DNA from 2 places in the Candidatus Thiodiazotropha sp. AKAK2 genome. Region 1 is predicted to be linked to the other one. Evidence: predicted binding sites of a transcription regulator. Region 1 holds the regulator's gene; the other holds the start of a gene.
The links. The regulator FNR, encoded in region 1, switches genes on or off when oxygen is low (the NO sensors DNR and NnrR bind a similar motif). The targets are predictions, from matches to a motif close to TTGATNTANATCAA.
Positions count from the first base shown of each region.

Region 2: a site for FNR is predicted at 5,653-5,666, ahead of AC4IE8_RS15645 (nitrous oxide-stimulated promoter family protein). Genes of this name have one in related genera too.

Region 1 covers NZ_JBSYOP010000021.1:197,537-203,954, forward strand. Annotated here, with positions in the region: gene pyrG (CTP synthase) at 1-1,396, opposite strand, end outside; gene AC4IE8_RS08705 (sulfur globule family protein) at 1,749-2,099, shown strand; gene fnr (fumarate/nitrate reduction transcriptional regulator Fnr) at 2,495-3,253, shown strand; gene dnaQ (DNA polymerase III subunit epsilon) at 3,281-3,985, opposite strand; gene rnhA (ribonuclease HI) at 3,990-4,424, opposite strand; gene AC4IE8_RS08725 (class I SAM-dependent methyltransferase) at 4,457-5,218, opposite strand; gene AC4IE8_RS08730 (lytic transglycosylase) at 5,653-6,418, shown strand, end outside.
Region 2 covers NZ_JBSYOP010000033.1:79,708-86,125, forward strand. Annotated here, with positions in the region: gene AC4IE8_RS15630 (MGH1-like glycoside hydrolase domain-containing protein) at 1-2,043, opposite strand, end outside; gene AC4IE8_RS15635 (amylo-alpha-1,6-glucosidase) at 2,079-4,067, opposite strand; gene AC4IE8_RS15640 (SDR family oxidoreductase) at 4,069-4,884, opposite strand; gene AC4IE8_RS15645 (nitrous oxide-stimulated promoter family protein) at 5,219-5,554, opposite strand.

The sequences.
Region 1 (6,418 bases):
GACGCTCCACAATCACATCCTTATTGTAGAGTTGATGGGTAAGGCTACCGGACTGCAGGTTGCACTCCTGACCGCCGAGCCGCATGGTGCCGCCCAGGTCGGAGTTTTCGCTGCGCTTTTCCAGTTGCCCGTCGGCGTTCAGCCACTCCACGATCAGGCCAATCACCGGATTGGGTGTCGAGCGATCGAATTCGGTACTATGGGCACCCTCCAATCCCGCCACATGACGGGCAAACTCAATCACCGCCACCTGCATCCCAAGGCAGATACCCAGATAGGGGATACGGTTTTCACGGGCATAGCGTACAGCCTCGATCTTGCCCTCTACACCCCGGTTTCCGAAGCCGCCAGGCACCAGAATGGCATCCATACCCTCCAGGCTCTCGGTGCCGCTCTTCTCGATCTGCTCTGAATCCACATAGTGAATCACCACCCGGTTGCCGGTATGCACACCCGCATGCACCAGGGCCTCGGAAAGGGATTTATAGGCTTCGGTAAGGTGAACATATTTACCCACCATGGCCACCTTCACCTCGCCTTCGAGATTATCCAGCCCTTCGAGAAAGGCTTCCCACTCCGAAAGATTGGCAGGGGGAAGATTCAGACCGAATCGCTGGTTTACCAGCTCATCCATACCCTGAGCATGCAGCAGCACCGGAATTCGATAGATGGAGTCGGCATCCACCGCAGAGATGACCGCCTCTTCAGGCACATTGGTGAACAGAGCGATCTTTCTGCGTTCCGGCTCCGGCAGGGGCTGCTCCGAACGGCAGACCAGGATATCCGGCTGAATACCGATCGAGCGCAACTCTTTCACTGAGTGCTGGGTCGGCTTGGTTTTGATCTCACCTGACGCCTTGATATAGGGAACCAGGGTCAAATGCATGAACATGGCCCGCTGATGGCCCATCTCCACACCCATCTGACGAATCGCCTCTAGAAAAGGCAGAGATTCGATATCACCGACGGTGCCACCGATCTCCACCAGACAGATATCCTTATCCCCGGCGCCGAGCAGAACGCTCTCCTTAATCTGATTCGTTATGTGTGGAATTACCTGTACCGTACCACCCAGATACTCGCCCTTGCGCTCCTTGCGGATCACCTGTTCGTAGATCTGGCCGGTGGTGAAGTTGTTATTGCACCCCATGGTGCTGTCGATGAATCTTTCGTAGTGACCGAGATCCAGATCGGTTTCCGATCCGTCCTCCGTTACGAACACTTCACCATGCTGAAAAGGGCTCATGGTGCCGGGATCCACATTGATATAGGGATCCAGCTTGATCATGGTGACATCCAGGCCGCGAGCCTCGAGGAGTGCGGCCAGTGAGGCTGAGGCGATACCTTTACCAAGCGAGGAAACCACACCGCCCGTAATGAAAATAAAACTGGTCATGAAATTCTGCTTACCAGGGTTAGAGTGCAGGGAATGGGATATAGGACGGGGGTAAACAGTACCAGATTGGCCCTCTTCACTCAATCTCGAAGGGCTGGTTGGCCACAGAGCCGTGATAACCCCCAAGGGGGGAAGAATTCGTTTGAATATCACCGCTCAAGGTCTATAATCGATTGGCGTGTTTCGCAAATAACAACTACTGAGGCAAGCAGTACTTTACCCGATCGTCCAGGCCATTTTTTTGGCCGACCTCGTTGTGAAGTCCTCAAGCATCGTATGATGGAGGCTTACGAAGCCACTTTTATACATCACCGATGGTAGTATCAAAACAATCATTTGAGAGGAAGAAAGCATGACTAAATTTGCTAAAGTTCTGAGCATCGCTGCTCTTGTAGCTGCGTCTACCAGCGCTTCTGCCTGGTGGGGCGGTCCTGGCTATGGTAACCGCGGCTGGAACAATGACGGTTGGGGCGATGGTTGGGGTGATGGCTCCGGTGATTTCAGCTTCGGCATGAGTGGTAATGCCCGCGGTTCTGGCTATGGCCGGGGTAACAACTACTACCGTGACTATGGTGGCTATGGACCTTATGGTTACGGCGCTCCATACGGCTATGGTGCTCCTTATGGCGCTCCTTACGGTGCTCCATACGGCTATCCTGCGCCTCCAGCTGCAGCACCTGCACCAGCTGCACCGGCTCAATAAGCCTACCCATGTGCAGAAAAGCCGGCCTTCTGGCCGGCTTTTTTTTGCTCCCAGCCACCCTGGATACAAGTCCTGCAATGATCCAAAGTAATAAAAAAACTAAAACGACTTGATCAACATCAAGAATTTCTGGAAAAATAGGCCGGGTGCTGGTTCACAAAAAATTGAGAGACACGGATGTGGTTGTAGGATGGGGAGACAAGCTATCCGCTCCGACAGGCTGTTTGTCGGGAATAGCGGTATAAGTGGCTCCAGTGGTTTAAACACCAACCTCTGGGAGCTGTAACGCCATTGAGGAAATTGAGGTCATCTCGGAAAGGAAATGATACCCCTTAAGCGTAAACCGTCTTTACCAAGCGTTGATATCAAAGCACCCCGCATGCCGGAGCGATCACTTGACTAGCAGAAAAGTTGTCTCATTTGAAAATATCAAGGTAGCCTGCAAGAACTGCAGTCTGGCCACTCTCTGTCTACCGATGGGATTGACACCGGATGACGTGGAGCGCCTTGACTGCATCATTAAACGGGGGCGGCCCTACCATCGGGGGGACCACCTCTACCGTGGTGGTGACAAGTTCCACAGCCTGCGGGTCATTACCAGCGGCTCGGTAAAAACCTACAGCCCCAACGAAGATGGTGGAGAACAGGTACTGGGCTTCCACCTTCCGGGTGAGCTGATCGGCCTGGATGCCATTCAGGATGATTGCCACACCTGCTCGGCGATCGCCCTTGAGACCACAGCGGTGTGCGAGATCCCCTTCTCCCAGCTGGAGTCCCTGAGCGCCATCATGCCCAGCCTGCAGCACCAGATGTACCGCCTGCTGAGCCGGGAGATCGGCCAGGATACGGAAATGCTGACCCTGCTGGGTAAAAAGAGTGCCGAAGAGCGCCTGGCCACCTTTCTGCTCAGTTTCTCGGAGCGATTCAAGCAACGGGGATTTTCAGCCAGCGACTTCTTTCTGAGTATGTCCCGTCATGAAATCGGTAACTATCTTGGCCTGGCCGTTGAAACAGTCAGCCGGCTGTTTACCCGTTTTCAGGATGAAAATCTGCTGAGAGTGGAGCGCAAGCACGTTCAGTTGCTCGACATCCCCAGACTCTACGACATCGTGCAGGGCTGCGACAGCGCCAAATCGAGTCAATCGAGGGTCTGACGAAGGGTCTGTTAGCCGATACGACTGCTACGGCTGTTTGTGCCAGATACAGGCTTCACCCATCGCTTCAAGCTGCCGCTGATGAGCTTCCAACTCGGACTCAACCGCCTGGATCACCTTCAGAGGTGGACGATCGGTGGCCAAACGACGGATATTGTCGGCCGCGCGCTCCTCACCACCCTGCCGACCCAGCTCATCATCCAACACCAGCGCTGCCTGACCGCCGGTCATCATCAGATAGACATCCGCCAGTATCTCCGCATCGAGTAGCGCTCCATGGAGCTCACGATGAGAGTTGTCGATATCGTAGCGTTTACACAGGGCATCGAGGCTGTTCCTCTGCCCCGGATGCATCTTCTTTGCCATCACCAGGGTATCGGTAACCGCGCAAAGGCTGTCAATACGCTGGGAATCATGCATCAGTTTCAGCTCATTATCGAGGAATCCCACGTCAAACGGGGCGTTGTGGATGATCAGCTCGGCGCCGCGTACATACTCCACAAAATCCTGGGCCACATCGCAAAATTTAGGTTTATCGGCAAGAAACTCGTTGGTGATGCCATGCACCTCGATGGCCCCGGCATCGATCTCCCGATCCGGTTGGAGAAACTGATGAAAATTGTTACCGGTCAGCCGTCTGTCAACCAGCTCGACACAGCCGATCTCAATGATCCTGTGGCCCTGTTCAGGCTCCAGACCTGTGGTTTCCGTATCGAGTACGATCTGACGCATCATCCTACAGCTCCTGGATGCCCTTGTTGGCCAGCTGGTCCGCCAACTCATTGCCGGGATGCCCTGCATGCCCTTTCACCCAGTACCAATCCACCTGGTGCTTGTTAACCTCGCTGTCGAGGATCTGCCACAGATCGGCATTTTTCACCGCCTTCCTGGCAGCCGTCTTCCAGCCATTCTTTTTCCAGTTGTGAATCCATTGGGTAATGCCGTTTTTGACATACTGGGAGTCGGTGGTCACAGCGACACGACTGGACCGTTTCAGCTGCTGCAACCCCTTGATGACCGCCAGCAGCTCCATACGGTTATTGGTGGTGGTGGCCTCCCCCCCATAGAGGTGCTTCTCATGATCGCCATAGCGCAAGACCACGCCCCAGCCGCCAGGCCCGGGGTTTCCCTTGCAGGCGCCGTCCGTAAAGAGTTCTACATGCTGTGTCATCGAATTCTGTTGCAATCCATGGTAGGGGTAATTCAGGCACCGTTTCTGATTGTGGGTTCCGCTGCGGTGGGAATGACCCGCTTCTTCACCGACCATTTCGGCCGGATCGGTGTAATCGTCACCACGCGCTTCACCGCCAGTATGATATACACACCACCAAAATTCGGATAGACCTTGTCACCGATCTGTTCCATAAACTGCAACTTCTGCATCACACCCTGGTGCTGGATCGGAGGCCGGTAGTTCAGATACTGGATCTCCAGCAGATCGAAGCCCAGCAGTGCCAGCCAATCCAGTACCCGCCGACTGCTGAAAAAGTGGCCACACCAGGGTGGATTGGATGAGCGCATGCGCAGCAACCTCACCCCACCCCAAAGACTCCAGGGGTTGAAACCACTCAGTAGCAGCTTTCCCTCGGGTATCAGAATCCGCTCAACTTCGCGCAACACCTGGTGCGGATCAAGGGAAAAATCGAGGGTATGGGGCAACAGCACCCCATCCACACTGTCGGTGGCAAACGGCAGATGGCTTGGATCAGCCTGTAATTCACTCGGTTGACCGGAGTTGCCGATCCCCATCACTAGCCGGTTACGGGCTGGACTGAACTGCAACAGCTCCTCACCCACCCCCTGATGACCGATCTGCACCAGATGGTAGCCGAACATGGCAGAGAGATGGCGCTCAAGCGGGATCCGTTCCTGGGCGATAAGATTCGCTCCAAGATGGGTATCGAACCACTCCTGAATGTGATTCTGTTGGCAAGATCGCAGTTTTAGCCGCCTATATTCTCTCATCTGTCAAGCTATCGGCTTTGCTACCGACACTACTGTCAGGTAATCTGTGTTTCTTTTTGAGCGCCGCTCTTAAACCTACTGTTGTGGCATCCGACTCGATTGTCTATCAGTATGGCACCTCAAAGAGGCGAAGGAGCGGCCCTGGTTTGTGCAGGATTCAGGTGTAGCGTCTCATATTGCTAACCGATGTCCCGGCGGTTGTCATGCACTAGAAGGTTATTGCCTGCGCCTGGATAGAAACATTGGGCCGGCGTACCATCACTAAGCAAATCAAGGATTTGCTGTGCAACCGAGCAGCCCCGCCCAGTGATATGTGATGCCACGCGTAACGAGGCCGTAACGATCACAGATTGCAACAGGCGGCCGTTTGTCAGGAGTTCACACTACATGGAAATCATACACGGCTTTGGTTACATTTTCTTTCAGTATTCGGTATGTCAAAGTCACTTAACAGATCGGCAACACTTCTCAGCAAGCCCTACCTGCTCGCAATGAACCTAATACTCACCTGTCTGTTGGCGGCTTGTCAGTCTCTGCCGAACGGCACCGAGGAGTCGGCCTTGACCGAGGTCCCTCTGGACAGCCTCTCCACCGAAACCGTACAGACCCAACCCCTGGCCGGCAGTGAACAGGTAAAACCTGAGTCGATGCCGGAGGTGGCCGAACAACTCTCCGAAGTGGTTGCCTCTCTGCCCGACCCGACACCGGCCCACGCCTGGGACAGAATGCGGCAGAATTTTGCCCTCACCATCCCCAGCAACAGCCGTATCGGCAAAGAGCTGAGCTGGTATCAGAAACACCCGAAATATCTGCAGCGTATCCAAGAGCGGGCCGCCCCGTTTCTGTTTTTCATTCTTGAAGAGATCGACAGGCGGGACATTCCCGCGGAGATCGCCCTGTTACCGGCCGTTGAGAGCGCTTTTCAGCCGTTTGCCTACTCCCCTGGCCGTGCCGCCGGCATCTGGCAGTTCATCCCCTCCACCGGACGCTATTTCGGCCTGAAACAGAACTGGTGGTACGACGGGCGCCGGGATGTCGTCAGCTCGACCCGCGCTGCACTCGACTATCTGCAGCGCCTCAACAAGCAGTTCGACGGTGACTGGGAGCTGGCCCTGGCCGCCTATAACTCGGGTGCCGGCACCGTACGCAGCGCCATCAAACGCAACCGCAAAAAGGCTAAGCCGACCGACTACTGGTCGC
Region 2 (6,418 bases), on a different contig from region 1:
ACAGACATAGCTGCCCTGAAACAGCCCCTTTTTATGCACCTTCAACATCTCTCTGAATCTGGGGACATTCTCCAGTAAGCGTTTATCCACCACTTCCGTGGCGAACATGGGAATCAGTCCAACCCAGGAATAGACATCGATCCGGTGGTAGGTGCCGTAGGGAGTGATCAGCAGATCCTTGAAGAAACCCGCTTCCATATCCCATAACGAGGGGCCGTGCTCATCACTGCCACTGATCGCCTTGGCAATCGCAAGAAACTGTTCGTAGCACTGGATTGCGATATTCTCATAGTCAGGGTCATCGATGGCCAGCTCCAATGCCATCACCGTCATGTTCAGGGCAAACATGGCCATCCAGCCGGTGGCATCCGCCTGTTTTAGGGTATAACCGGGTGGCAATGGCCTGGAACGGTCATAGACGGAGATGTTATCGAGCCCCAGAAAGCCCCCTTCGAACAGATTCTGACCATGCTTATCTTTGCGATTGATCCACCAGGCGTAGTTGAGCAGCAGTTTATGGAAAACCCGCTGCAGATAGTTTTTATCTCCTTTACCCTGTTGGATCCGCTCCGCCCGGTAGACCTTCAGCGCTCCCCAGGCGTGGACCGGTGGATTGACATCACTGAAGGACCACTCATAGGCCGGTATCTGGCCATTGGGGTGCAGATAGCTCTCTCCCAATAACACCTCGATCTGCTGTTTGGCAAACTCCACATCCACCAATGCCAATGCCACACAGTGAAAGGCCAGATCCCAGGCGGCGAACCAGGGGTACTCCCAGGTGTCGGGCATGGAGAGAATATCTGCGGCCCTTAAATGCCGCCATTGATGGTTACGCCCAAGCTTGCGCGAATCGGGTGGCTGGTGGTGATCCCCATGCAGCCAGCGATAGACATCGAAATGGAAAAACTGTTTACCCCAGATCATTCCCGCCAATGCCTGCCGCATGATGCGGTGGTCCTCGGGTCCTCCCTCCGGCAGCAGCTCATCATAGAACACATCCGCCTCACCGCGACGCGTGGCGATGATGCGCTCCATATCGGCAAAGGGCTCTGTTAGCGGTTGTCGGCTCAAGACCAGATCGATGTTTCTTGACTCTCCTGCGGGGACTTCCAGCCGATACAAGGCAGCGAATTTTGTCCCCTGTTGCTGTGGATTGACCGCAGCCTGTTCTCCATCAACGATCAATCGGTGAAAGGCGTCTTTCACATAGGGTGTCTGCGGTGCAACACCCCAGAGCTTCTGTGAATTGGTTTCGTTTTCGGTGAACAGAAGTTCCGCCTGCTGTTCACCATAAAGATGGTAATCCCCCAGCTCCTGGTGCGATGCCTGAACACACCAGTTGGCTGTCGGACCGGTGTCGTGCTTCTCTATTGAAGGCTTGTTGGTCTCTTCCCCCCAGGACCAGTCGTTGCGAAACCAGAGCTGGGGAAGCAGGTGTAGCTGAGCGCCCTGTTCAGCATGATTCTGAATCGTAATCCGGATATGAATCTGATCAGCTTCGGCCTTGGCGTAGATGACCGAGACATCCCAATAGCGGTTTTCGTCAAAGGCTCCGCTGTCGAGCAGATTGAAAGGGGGGGCGAGTCTGTCCCGATGGCGGTTCTCCTCCACCAGTCTTGAGTAGGGATATTCGGCCTGGGGGTATTTATAGAGATATCTTAACCAGCTATGACTGGGGGTCGCATCGGTGTAGAAGTAGTACTCTTTAACATCTTCACCCCGGTTGCCCTGATTGCCGGTGAGGCCGAAGGCACGCTCTTTCAGAATCGGATCCACCCCATTCCATATTCCCAAGGCAAAGCAGAGACGCTGCTTCTCATCACTGAGACCACCGAGGCCATCCTCGTTCCAGCGATAGGCCCTGGACCTGGCCTGATCATGATCGAAATACTCCCAGGCGGTGCCTCCAGGGCTGTAGTCCTCACGGACGGTTCCCCAGGCCCGTTCGGAGAGATAGGGACCCCACAGATTCCACTCTTCTTCTCCATTGCGCTGTTGTTGCAGGCGCAGTTGCTCTTCATTGAGTTGCCGGTCGTTCATCCCCACTCCTGCCATTCATGTTCAGGTTAAGCCGATCACTGCCCATTGATGATCTGCTGCAATCGTTGCCATGCCACCAGGACGGTTGCCACGGACCAGGCCTGTGCCGGTGCCCCTCTGGGCCGATGGGGTGGATCCGCATCGAATATCTCACTGACATGGCCAAGCCCCGCATCCTTCAGATGATCCCCCAGAGGTTCCAGTCGCTGTTGCGCCGCCTGCGCATCACCACTCACCAGATACTCTGCCCAGGCATAGTGGCCCAGCAGCCACGCCCACACCGTACCCTGATGGTAGGCCCCATCTCGATCCGCAACACCACCCTTGTAGTGGTGGGCATAATCTTTGTGGCGTGGGCTCAGGGAACGCAACCCGTGTGAGGTGAGTAACTCGCGGGAACAGATCTCCACCACCTGTTTCTGTTGTTCGGAATCCAATGGTGAGTGGATCAGACTCACGGCCAGAATCTGGTTAGGACGTATACTGGAATCGTCCCCATTCGGTCCATCCAATAGATCGAACAGGCCCTCCCTATCGGGAGTGGTAAAGCGCTTGAAGCTGACTTTTACCACTTCTGCCAATTGAGCATAGTCTGTTGCCGGCTCACCCAGGCGTTCAGCGAATCCCGCCATGATCATCAATGCGTTGTACCAAAGCGCATTGATCTCCACGGCTTTGCCGGTACGCGGTGTCACCACCCAGTTGCCAACCTTGGCATCCATCCAGGTCAACTGAATCCCAGCCTCCCCAGCTCGCAGCAGATGGTCATTGGGATCCATGCCGATGCCGTATCGGGTGCCATTGATGTGCCACTCGATAATGTTCTGCAGTACCGGATAGACCTGCTGCAGACTAGCCGTATCATCACTGGCTTCGAGATAGGCGTGCCAGGCATCGAAGTACCAGAGTGCCGCATCCACCGTATTGTATTCCGCGGTTTCACCCCGATCGGTGAAGCGGTTGGGCAGCTGTCCCTGATCCACCAGCTTGGCATAACTCATCAGTATCGAGCGGGCACTCTCCAGACGACCGACTGCCAGAGTCAGTCCGGCGAGGGAGATCATGGTGTCTCTGCCCCAATCTCCAAACCAGGGATAACCAGCGACAATCGAATCTCCCAGTTCCCCGGAGGGCAGTACTCGTTTGATCAGGAAACTGTCAGCGGAGAGACGCATCTGCGCTATCCAATCGGGTTCGCTGAAGCCTTCGGATGGCGGCTGACTCAAACTCTCATCCCGATCCATAAAACTCTGCATCGCTGCGGGGAGATCGAATTGCAGCTGGTCATTCAGAGTGACAGCAAAACCGACCCACTCACCCTCCTGCAAGGTAAAGATCAGCTGTCCCAGGGAGAGATTGTTGTCGATAGCGGCAAGCCCACGTTCCGCCTCCCGCTTCAATTGAAAGCCTTCGTGCCAATCCTGTCTGGGTTCCATATCCGCTGGTGTGGAGTGCAGGTAGAGTCGCCCCCCTTGAGGCCATTCGATCTCAAGACGGTTGTCTCTCTGGTTGAGCGCGGCGGTGGTGCCTCTGACCGGCATGTTGCCATGGTGGTCACGATGGTTAACCAGCAGCTTCAGCCTGAGTCTGGCCAGATCATCGCCACCGCCACGGCAACGATAGGCGACATAGGTGGTATGTTCACCGTCCACCATCCAGATCCGCATCTCCACAATGCGATCGGCACAGGCGAAGCGCCAGACAGGCATCCGCCCCTGCAGACGGAACTGCTCGATATTCCGGTAACCCGCTGGCTCCACCACATCCCCATACCAGCGATTGGTGAACAGGGGCCACTCTCTGCCAGCCAGATCCAGGGTGGCATCCGCCTTGGCCATCAGTAGCTGCCGGTCCATCGCCCCATGTATCGGCGCAATCAACAGGCCGTGATAGCGTCTGGTCAGGGTGCCGGCGATGGTGCCTCCGGCATAGCCGCCAAGACCATTGGTTAGCCACCACTCACGACGCTCCGCCTGAGCCAGATCCCCGCAGATATCACGCCCGAAACGAACCAGATCGGACATATCAACCGCCCTCTCGGAATCCCGGGTAGAGAGTCATACCGCCATCGACGAACAGGGTTGTGCCGGTCACATAGTCGGACTGATCCGAAGCGAGCCAGACAGCTGCCTTGGCGATATCCTCCGGATCACCGATACGCTCATAGGGAATCAGCTCCAACAGCGAGGCGGCTGCCTCCGGCCTCTCCCAGGCAGAACGATTGATCGGTGTTTTAATCGCTCCCGGAGCGATCCCATTGACCCGGATCTTCTGATGGGCCAGCTCCTGCGCCACACTCTGCATGAACATCATCACCCCACCCTTGGAGGCCGCGTAGTTGACATGACCGGCCCAGGGAATCACCTCATGGACCGACGACATGCAGATCACCTTACCGGCCGCACAGGAGAGGCTCTGATCCACACCGCGACGCAGGAACTCCCGGGCGGCGGCACGGGTACAGAGAAACTGGCCGGTCAGATTGACATCCATGACCTTGTTCCATTGATCGAGGTGCATATCGACAAAGGCCGCATCCCGCTGGATGCCTGCATTGTTGACCAGAATATCCACACTCTGCCAGGCCTCGATGACCTGCTCGAACATCCTCTCAACATCCGCTTCGTTACTCACATCGGCGTAGACCGCCATCGCCTCACCGCCGTGCTCTTCGATCTCCTTGACCACCCGCCGGGCTTCCGCCTCGTTGACCACATAGTTGACCGCCACCTTCGCACCGGCCCCGGCCAAACCCTTGGCTACCGCTTCCCCGATACCGGAATTGGCTCCGGTGACGATGGCCCGCTGTCCGCTCAGCAGATCTGCCTGTTGCCCACTCATGCCACGCTCCTCTTTTATTATTGATCGATTCTCTGATTGTTGGCTCTTCCCATGGATCCCGTTTTGTTATCCCGGCGAACACCGGACCCAGGAAAACCAGTACCTGAGTCACTCTATGCTCTGCGAGAACCAGCAATCTTACAAAACCTTATCCCGTTAACTCATCCTAGCCGGTTTAAAACCCATTCTAGCCCGGTAATTGTTACGGAAACATGATCGAGGGGAAATTGTAGTATGCAGAGTGCAGCCGATTCATGAAATTTTGTGTCGGATTCAGCAGAACTTGAGAGACTCACCGACGGACGGGGCGAGTCGAATCCGAGAAGAATCGGGGCTATTTCTTAGCCTTGGGCAGTTGAGGGACTTTGCGAAATTTATCCAGCAGATGGTAGAGACTCAACAGTGGGTGGCGCAGCAGCATCCTGGGGCCGGCATAGCGCATCACATCCTGGACTTGGGTACGCATCTGCTTCGAATAACAGTGGACAGTACAGTGATTGCAGGCCGGTTTCTGATCTTCGAATGGGCAGGACTCCAACCGCCGTTCCGCATAATCCAGGAGTTTTTCACACGCCTCGCAGAGCGAGCCATCCGAACCGTGTGTATCCCGGCAGTAGATCACCATCATTGCACCGATGGTTTGTTGTTCACGCTTGATTCGACGACTCATTGATTCAGTTGATCTCTGCCTGATACGCAAGGGGTTGAAGTTACGAAATACCGATCCAACTGGAAACTGACTTATACCTGAGACCGTTGACAAATGGCTTAACCGAAATCAAGGCGACAGGACCTATTTTCTGAACAGCATTAGTGAAATTGTGGATCGCTGAAAGTAAACATAATTCAAAACCTGTCGTCCAAGCAATAAGCAGTGATAACAATCTCTACTATGGAAAAAATAATTACCGATCAGTGCCTGGGAAATACCAGCACACAACACATACAGAGTATGAAGCGTGTTCCGTGGATTCCGTCATTCGCCGGATTGACGAGCGCTTATTAAGCAATGTCCTGTTGTTGATCTCCTTGTCTATAGTCATAGTCAATTGAATCGTGTCAGTAAAAGTAATCCGTTAACACCCTACTGACTTAAGTTAATGGGCGAGCTTTGACCGGTAAACTGAAAATAGAGACATACTGATCAATCATAAACCATGATCATTTAATAACCTGATTAACTGATTTCCAAAAAACCAATATTCCGATCACACATTTACTACCTCTCTAAAAGAGAGTTCAGTATACTGTAACCGCTTTCTCACTATTCAGTTGAACCAATCCAAATAAAACAGTTTGCAATTGGATACAGGAAAGGTGTTCGTTAACTTTTTACGACGATCTATCCATTATCAAGGAAGCGCTGAACAAGTCATGGATGCTTGGTTTACCAATCGAAGTAGTTTCACACCGTTGCCCTAATCCGCGATTGAGGGTCTGCATCACAGTGGTGTCCAAACTATCGTTTTCTGTTAGCAACCTGCCCCCCATCACTTCTCCGTGCTTCATTAAACTATCGAGAACTGTCGCTTGT